Regions from separate parts of the Ensifer sp. LC384 genome, predicted to be linked through region 2. Evidence: riboswitches for the same ligand, from Rfam matches in the RefSeq annotation. Region 2 holds a riboswitch; the other holds the start of a gene.
The links. Region 2 has a riboswitch for S-adenosylmethionine ahead of BC363_RS12335 (O-succinylhomoserine sulfhydrylase). Riboswitches for the same ligand answer to the same signal wherever they lie in the genome.
Positions count from the first base shown of each region.

Region 1: another riboswitch for S-adenosylmethionine. It lies ahead of metA (homoserine O-succinyltransferase); the one in region 2 lies ahead of BC363_RS12335 (O-succinylhomoserine sulfhydrylase).

Region 1 is NZ_MBST01000056.1:144,042-148,247, reverse strand. Features, by position in the region: gene BC363_RS28280 (MoxR family ATPase) at 1-754, shown strand, start outside; gene BC363_RS28275 (NUDIX domain-containing protein) at 751-1,224, shown strand; SAM riboswitch at 1,380-1,457, shown strand; gene metA (homoserine O-succinyltransferase) at 1,521-2,447, shown strand; gene BC363_RS28265 (VWA domain-containing protein) at 2,463-3,647, shown strand; gene BC363_RS28260 (aldose epimerase family protein) at 3,835-4,206, shown strand, end outside.
Region 2 is NZ_MBST01000013.1:89,347-93,552, forward strand. Features, by position in the region: gene BC363_RS12320 (transporter substrate-binding domain-containing protein) at 65-898, opposite strand; tRNA gene BC363_RS12325 (tRNA-Gly) at 1,085-1,159, opposite strand; gene BC363_RS12330 (2'-deoxycytidine 5'-triphosphate deaminase) at 1,240-2,337, opposite strand; SAM riboswitch at 2,412-2,490, shown strand; gene BC363_RS12335 (O-succinylhomoserine sulfhydrylase) at 2,536-3,720, shown strand; gene BC363_RS12340 (CDP-alcohol phosphatidyltransferase family protein) at 3,761-4,206, opposite strand, start outside.

The DNA.
Region 1 (4,206 bases), on a different contig from region 2:
GCTCGTCAAGGGCGAGCCGGGCACCGGCAAGACCGAGCTTGCCCGGCAGGTTGCGGCAGCCCTCGGGCTCGACCTCATCGAATGGAACGTCAAGTCGACGACCAAGGCCCAGCAGGGGCTTTACGAATATGACGCCGTCTCGCGCCTGCGCGACAGCCAGTTCGGCGACGAGCGTGTCAACGACGTCAAGAACTACATCCGCAAGGGCAAGCTCTGGCAGGCGTTCGAGGCCGGGCGGCGGGTGGTGTTGCTGATCGACGAGATCGACAAAGCCGACATCGAGTTTCCGAACGATCTGCTACAGGAGCTCGATCGGATGGAATTCCACGTCTATGAGACCAACGAAACGATCCACGCCCGCCAGCGGCCGATCGTCGTCATCACCTCCAACAACGAGAAGGAACTGCCGGACGCCTTCCTGCGCCGCTGCTTCTTCCACTATATCCGCTTTCCCGACGCCGACACGCTCGCGCGCATCGTCGAGGTGCACTATCCCGGCATCCGCAAGACGCTGCTTTCGGCAGCCCTTGCCGCTTTCTACGATATCCGTCAGGTGCCAGGGCTGAAGAAGAAGCCTTCGACCTCCGAAGCGCTCGACTGGATCCGCCTGCTCGTCGCCGACGAGATCGACCCGGTCGACCTGCGCGCCGATCCCAAAACCATGCTGCCGAAGCTGCACGGCGCGCTTCTCAAGAACGAGCAGGACGTCCACCTCTTCGAGCGCCTGGCCTTCATGGCACGCCGCGACGGATGAGGCCAAACGCCCACAAGGTTCTGATCTACGCCACCTGGCGGGAGCATCTGCTCGTCTTCGACGAGCCGGACTTTCCGGATATCGACCTGCAGGTTCCCGGTGGAACGATGGAACCGGGCGAAAGCCCCGAGGCCGCCGCCCTGCGCGAATTCGCCGAGGAAACCGGGCTGGCGCCACCGACGATCGTCTTGCCGCTTGCAACGCAGGACTACCGCTTCACCAAGAACGGCCGGCAAATCTGCCATCGCCGGCACTATTTCCATGTGAAGCTTGCCGGCGAACAACGGGAAACCTGGCTGCATCTGGAGATGACGCCGTTCAGCGGTGGCCCGCCGATCCGCTTTCGCTTCTTCTGGCTCAGCCAGAGCGAGGCTCGCAACCGGCTTGGATACGGGATGCAGGACGGTCTGGACTTGCTGCAAACCCAAGTTGCCCGTCGCCGCTCGGCGGTCGCTCGCCCCTCACCCTAACCCTCTCCCCGCACGCGGGGAGAGGGGAGCGGCGGCTGCAACCTTTGTCATCTGCTGCAAGCGTGAAGGGGAATAAAGCGGTCGCGGCAGCGGGATGAGGGGCCTTTTAGCCGGCGAATCGTTTTTCATTGACCCCCGCGGCCTTGCCGCGCTATCAAATGAACCGTGGTGATTTGGCCGGCCGGCTTGCAGCCACGTTAAACAAATCGCTAAAGGGCCGAGGAAACGTGGATTTTCCGAGGACCGGTCGCGATCAATCGCCGCCGGTTTTTTTGTATTGATCGAGTGGAAGCCCCATGCCCATCAAGATACCCGATACGCTGCCCGCCTTCGAAACCCTCGCGACCGAGGGCGTGCGGGTGATGACCGAGACCGTGGCGATCCGTCAGGATATCCGCCCGCTCCAGATCGGGCTCCTGAACCTCATGCCGAACAAGATCAAGACCGAGATCCAGATGGCGCGCCTCATCGGCGCCTCGCCGCTGCAGGTCGAGTTGTCGCTGATCCGCATCGGCGCGCACCGGGCAAAAAACACCTCCGAGGAACACCTGCTCGCCTTCTACGAGACCTGGGAAGAGGTGAAGGCCCGCAAGTTCGACGGCTTCATCATCACCGGCGCCCCGGTCGAAACGCTGGAATACGAGGACGTCACCTACTGGGACGAGTTGAAGCGCATCCTCGACTGGACGACGACCAATGTGCATTCGACGCTGAACGTCTGCTGGGGCGCGATGGCGGCGATCTATCATTTCCACGGCGTGCCGAAATATCCGCTGAAGGAGAAAGCCTTCGGCGTCTACCGCCACCAGAACCTGCAGCCCTCCTCCGTCTATCTCAACGGCTTTTCCGACGATTTCGCCGTGCCGGTGTCGCGCTGGACCGAAGTGCGCCGCGCCGACATCGACCGGGTGGCCGACCTGGAAATCCTGATGGAATCGAAAGAGATGGGCGTCTGCCTCGTGCACGAGAAGAAGGGCAAGCGCCTCTACATGTTCAATCACGTGGAGTATGATTCCACATCGCTGTCGGACGAGTATTTCCGGGATGTGGATGCGGGCGCGCCGATCAAGCTGCCGCACGACTACTTCCCGCACAATGATTCGACCCTGCCGCCGCAGAACCGCTGGCGCAGCCACGCGCATCTGTTCTTCGGCAACTGGATCAACGAGATGTACCAGACGACGCCCTACGAGCTGGACATGATCGGCAGGGGAGAACGCTAGGGCTCGGAGGCTCCAATGTTCATCCCCTTCTTCCTCGAATTGAAGGCTGCGAAGATCCCGGTCACGCTCCGGGAATTCCTGTCGTTGATCGAGGGCATGGAGGCGGGCATCGCCAGCTTCGATATCGAGGCGTTCTATTTCCTCGCGCGCACGGCGCTGGTGAAGGACGAGCGCCACATCGACCGCTTCGACGGCGTCTTCCGGCATTGCTTTTCCGGCCTTGAGGCCATCAATCCCTCGGACGAGTTCGAGCAGGCGGCCATTCCCGAGGAATGGCTGCGCAAGCTTGCCGAGAAATATCTGACCGAGGAAGAGAAACGCCTGGTCGAATCCCTTGGCGGCTTCGAGACCCTGATGGAGACCTTGCGCCAGCGGCTGCGCGAACAAGAGGGGCGCCACCAGGGCGGCTCCAAATGGATCGGTACTGCCGGCACCTCCCCCTTCGGCGCCTATGGCTACAATCCCGAAGGTGTCAGGATCGGCCAGGACGGCTCGCGGCACCGCCGCGCGGTCAAGGTCTGGGACCGGCGCGAATTCAGGGATTACGACGACACGATCGAGCTCGGCACGCGCAACATCAAGGTGGCGCTCAAACGCCTGCGGCGCTGGGTGCGCCAGGGTGCTGCCGACGAACTCGACCTTTCCGGTACGATCCGCGCCACCGCCGAGCACGGTTATCTCGATGTCGTGACCCGGCCGGAACGGCGCAACGCCGTCAAGCTCCTGATGTTCTTCGATGTCGGCGGTTCGATGGACGACCATATCCGCATCGTCGAGGAGCTGTTTTCGGCGGCACGCGGCGAATTCCGCCACATGGAGCACTTCTACTTCCACAATTGCGTCTACGAGGGCCTGTGGAAGGACAATCGTCGCCGCCGCGCCGACATCACCCGCACGACGGAGCTGCTGCGCACCTTCGGCAGCGACTACCGCGCGATCTTCGTCGGCGACGCATCGATGAGCCCCTATGAGATCAGCCACCCCGGCGGCTCGGTCGAACATTGGAACGACGAAGCCGGCGGGCTTTGGCTCTCGCGTATCGCCGCCCACTTTCCCCGATCCATCTGGCTCAATCCGGTCCCCGAGCAGCACTGGGGCCATACCCAGTCGATCGGCATGATCAGGAGCCTTCTCGGCGGGTGGATGTTTCCCTTGACGCTCGCCGGACTGCAGGACGCGACAAAACAACTATCGCGCTGAATCTACCGCAGAAAATCTCGATTTCCGGTTGCCGATCCACCTGAAATGACGCAGGTTGCTTGCCGCGAGGACTGCATGTTTCCATAAATCCTAGCCGATTTAAGGATAAAACATGCAGCAACTCAAAGTGTTACAGCGACCTTTGCGCGTCTGCTAGGACGCGCGGCGCTGTAGGGGGGGCCAGGCAATGGACAAGCATGCGGACACGGAAATCTTCGGACACCTGCCATCGGGTGAGCCGGTTCATCGTGTCGTGCTTTCCGGCGGCGGCCTGACCGCTCATATCCTCACCTGGGGAACCGTGATCCAGGACCTGCGGCTGGACGGCCATGAACCGCCGCTGGTGCTCGGCTTTACCGATCTCGAAAGCTATCTCGCCCATTCCCCCTATTTTGGCGCAACGCCCGGCCGCTGCGCCAACCGCATCGGCGACGGTCGCTTCACGCTCGACGGCACGACCTATCAGCTCGAATGCAACGAGAAGGGCGTGACGCATCTGCATGGCGGCAGCGACAATATCGGCAAGCGCAACTGGACGATCATGGACCAGACGCAGGAC
Region 2 (4,206 bases):
CGCGGCGCTGTAAAGCATGCCGCACAAAAGTGCGGAGCGGTTTTGCGACAACGGCATGCATGCTTTAGTAAATACCGTTCGGGAAATAGCGCAGGTAGATCTCGTCCAGCCTACCGCTGCGCGAAAGTGCCAGCAAGGCATGGTCGATCGCCTGCGTCAGCGCCGGCTCAGCCTTGCGGTTCATGATCGTCAGGCCCTCGCCAAGAAAACGCTGTGAGAAATAAGCGCCGTCGATGAGCGAGCAGCAGCCGGCAGCCGCGCTGCCGGACACCCAGAAGGAAAGCTGCATGCCGTCGGAAAAGACCGCCGGCACCTCGCCCTTTTGCAGGGCGGCGAGCATCGCATCGCGATCTGGAAAGACCTTGGCTTCCAGCTTGGGGAAGAAGGCCCTGAACATCACCTCATGCGTGGTGCCGGAAACAACGCCGACCGGCTTGCCCTTTAGGCCCGTGGGATCGGGGACGGCACCGGCCGCCTTGGTGTTGACGGCGAAGCGCGCCGGAAGCCGCATGAAGGGCCGCGAGAAGCCGAAGCGCTGACGCAGCTCCGGGCTGACGGCGATGCCGGCGGCGACCGCCTCCCCCTGCCCCTCTTCCAGTGCCGGCAGCAGCTCGGCATAGGTCACCGCCTGGATCTGGCATTTGGCTTCGATATCGAGTTCGCGGCAGATCTCGCGCACCAGGTCGACATGGAAGCCCGAAAGCTTGCCCGATTGGTCGATGAAGTTGAACGGCGGGAAATCCACCGTGGTCAGGAACCGCAGGCGGGCAAGGCCGGTCAGATCCGGCTTGGCAATGCGCTCGCGCGCGTCGAACAGATTGGGCAGATCCTTGGGCTGGGCGGCGAGCGAGCCCGCCATCAGATACACGCACAGAGCCAGCAGTCGGTGGATTTTCATGGGCAATGGCCAGCACGTCTCTTGGGTGTTGCGGCACGGCCTGTGCGGCCGCAGATGATTCATGGTCGATTGGAAGATTAGCCGGATGGAACCGGGCTGGCTACTGGCTTCGGCGCCCTGCGGTTCGAACCGTCGCCCTCAGGAGCGCCGGCTCAAAACCCGGTGGGCTGACCTCGAAGAAAAAAGTGGAGCGGGTGATCGGGATCGAACCGACGACATCAAGCTTGGGAAGCTGGCGTTCTACCACTGAACTACACCCGCAGCGCTTCGGAAACTTCCTCAACCGCGTGCATCTGTCAAGGACCGTTGCGCCGCGTCGCCGCGCAACGGTCCTTTTTCTGTTACTCCGCGTGGAAATGCTTGGAGAGCTTGAGGCCCTGCGCCTGATAATTGGAACCAAGGCCGAGCCCGTAAAGCCCCTCCGGACGCTCCAGCATGTGCTCATAGACCAACCGGCCGACAATCTGGCCATGCTCCAGGATGAAGGGAACCTCGTGGCTGCGCACTTCGAGCACGGCCCGGCTGCCGCTGCCGCCGGCGGAGGCATGGCCGAAGCCCGGGTCGAAGAAGCCGGCATAATGCACGCGGAATTCGCCGACCAACGGATCGAACGGCGTCATCTCGGCGGCGTAGAGCGGCGGAACATGCACGGCTTCGCGCGAAACGAGAATGTAGAACTCGTCGGGATCGAGGATCAGCTCGTCGCGGCCGCGGCTGTAGAGCGGCTCCCAGAAGTCGAACACGGCGTGCTGCGCCTTCTTGTCGACATCGACGACTGCGGTGTGGTGCTTGCCGCGGTAGCCGATCAGCCCGTCCGGGCCGGTGCCCTTGAGATCGATCGACAGGGCGATCCCGCCGCCGCTGACATTCGGCTTGTCGCTCGCAACCAGCACATCGCTTTCATGCAGCGCCAGCAGTTCCTGTTCGGAGAGAAGCGACTGGCCGGTGCGGAAACGGATCTGCGACAGCCGCGAGCCGCGCCGCACGACGATCGGGAAGGTGCGCGGACTGATTTCGAGATAGAGCGGCCCGCGATATCCCGCCGGGATCTTGTCGAACTCCTGGGCGCGATCGGTGATGACGCGGGTGAAGATGTCGAGGCGGCCGGTGGAGCTTTTCGGGTTCGCCGAAGCCGACATGGTCTCCGGCAGGTCGAGGCTTTCCATCAGCGGCACGATATAGACGCAGCCGGTCTCCAGCACGGCGCCGTCGGAGAGATCGACGACATGCAGCTTCAGCCGGTCGAGCTTGTCGGCAACGAGGTGAGCCGGGCCTGGCATGAAGCTCGCGCGCACGCGAAATGCCTTGGCGCCAAGGCGCAGGTCGAGGCTTGCCGGCTGGATCTGATCTTGATCCAGCGCCTTTTCGCTTTTCAAGCGTCCGGTCGCAAACAGCGCGGCGATCGCGCGGTCGGCCAAAATCCCAGTCTCGCGGCCCATTTCGATCCTCTTTTCAGTTGCGAGACAAAACCAAACTCCAGGAATTGACGCAAGCGCACCCAAGCAGTATTGGAGCTTTATCCCGTGGTGATTTGGCCGGTCGGCTTGCAGCCACGTTAAACAAGTAGCTAAAAAGGCCGGGTATCAAACCGGCCCTTCACGCGGCCGGTTTTTTTTGTTTTTGAAGGTGACCGTCACATGAGCAAAAACTGGCGCCCGGCAACCCAACTCGTCCACGGCGGAACGACCCGCTCCCAGCACGGCGAGACCTCCGAGGCGATCTTCCTCACCCAGGGCTTCGTCTACGAGACGTCCGAGGCCGCGGAAGCGCGCTTCAAGGGCGAGACCGAAGGCTTCATCTATGCCCGTTACGGCAGCCCCACCAACGACATGTTCGAAAAGCGCATGTGCATGCTCGAAGGCGCCGAAGATGCGCGCGCCACGGCATCGGGCATGGCCGCCGTCGCTGCCGCCATTTTATGCCAGCTGAAGGCCGGCGACCACATCGTTGCCGCCCGCGCCCTCTTCGGCTCCTGCCGCTGGGTGGTCGAGACGCTGGCGCCGAAATACGGCATCGAATGCACCCTGGTCGACGGCCGCGATCTCGCCAACTGGGAAAAGGCAATCCAGAAGAACACCAAGGTCTTCTTCCTGGAAAGCCCGACCAACCCGACGCTCGAAGTGATCGACATTGCCGGCGTGTCCAAGCTCGCCAACCAGATTGGCGCCAAGGTGGTGGTCGACAACGTCTTCGCCACGCCGCTCTTCCAGAAGCCGCTGGAGCTCGGCGCACATATCGTCGTCTACTCCGCCACCAAGCATATCGACGGCCAGGGCCGTTGCCTCGGCGGCGTGGTTCTGTCCGACAAGGACTGGATCAACGAGCACCTGCACGACTACTTCCGCCACACCGGCCCGGCGATGTCGCCGTTCAACGCCTGGACGTTGCTGAAGGGCATCGAGACGCTGCCGCTGCGCGTCAAGCAGCAGACCGAGAACGCCCGCCGCGTCGCCGACTTCCTTGCCGAGCAGCCGCAGGTCGCTAAGGTGATCTATCCCGGCCGCAAGGACCACCCGCAGGCCGACATCATCGCCAAGCAGATGACCGGCGGCTCGACCCTCGTCGCCTTCGAACTCAAGGGTGGCAAGGACGCGGCCTTCGCGCTGCAGAACGCGCTTCAGATCGCCCGCATCTCCAACAATCTCGGCGATTCCAAGAGCCTGATCACGCATCCGGCGACGACGACGCACAAGAACCTGACGGACGAAGCCCGCGACGAGCTCGGCATTTCCGCCGGCACCGTGCGCTTCTCCGCCGGCATCGAGGACAGCGACGACATCGTCGAGGACTTCGCCCGCGCGCTGAAGGCCGTCAAGGCCTGACACCAAACAAGTACGGCCGCCCCGTGATCGGTGGCGGCCGCTACGGCGTGTCGCGAAATTGCATCCGCGCAAGAACGATGCGCGACAGCGCCGTATAAAGGCAAACGAGCGCAAACAGCGCCGCCAGCACCGGAAACCACGTCGGGAACAGGCAGAAGGCCAGGAAGACGACAATCGTCTCCGTCGCCTCCGCGAGCCCCGTGGTGAAGTAGAGCGATTTTGATCCCCGCACATCCGTCGTCATCGATCGCTTCTCGGCCATGACGGCATAGGCGAGGAAACTCGATCCATTGACGTAGAACGAGAAGAGCAGCAGCCCGCCGGCAAGGCCATTGCCTTGAGGATCGGCGACGATGAAGCCGAGCGGGATGGCGCCGTAGAAGACGAAATCGAGCACGATGTCGAGGAAACCGCCGAAATCGGTCTTGCGTGTCGCTCGCGCCACCGCGCCGTCAAGACCATCGCAAAGCCGACTGGCAACGATGA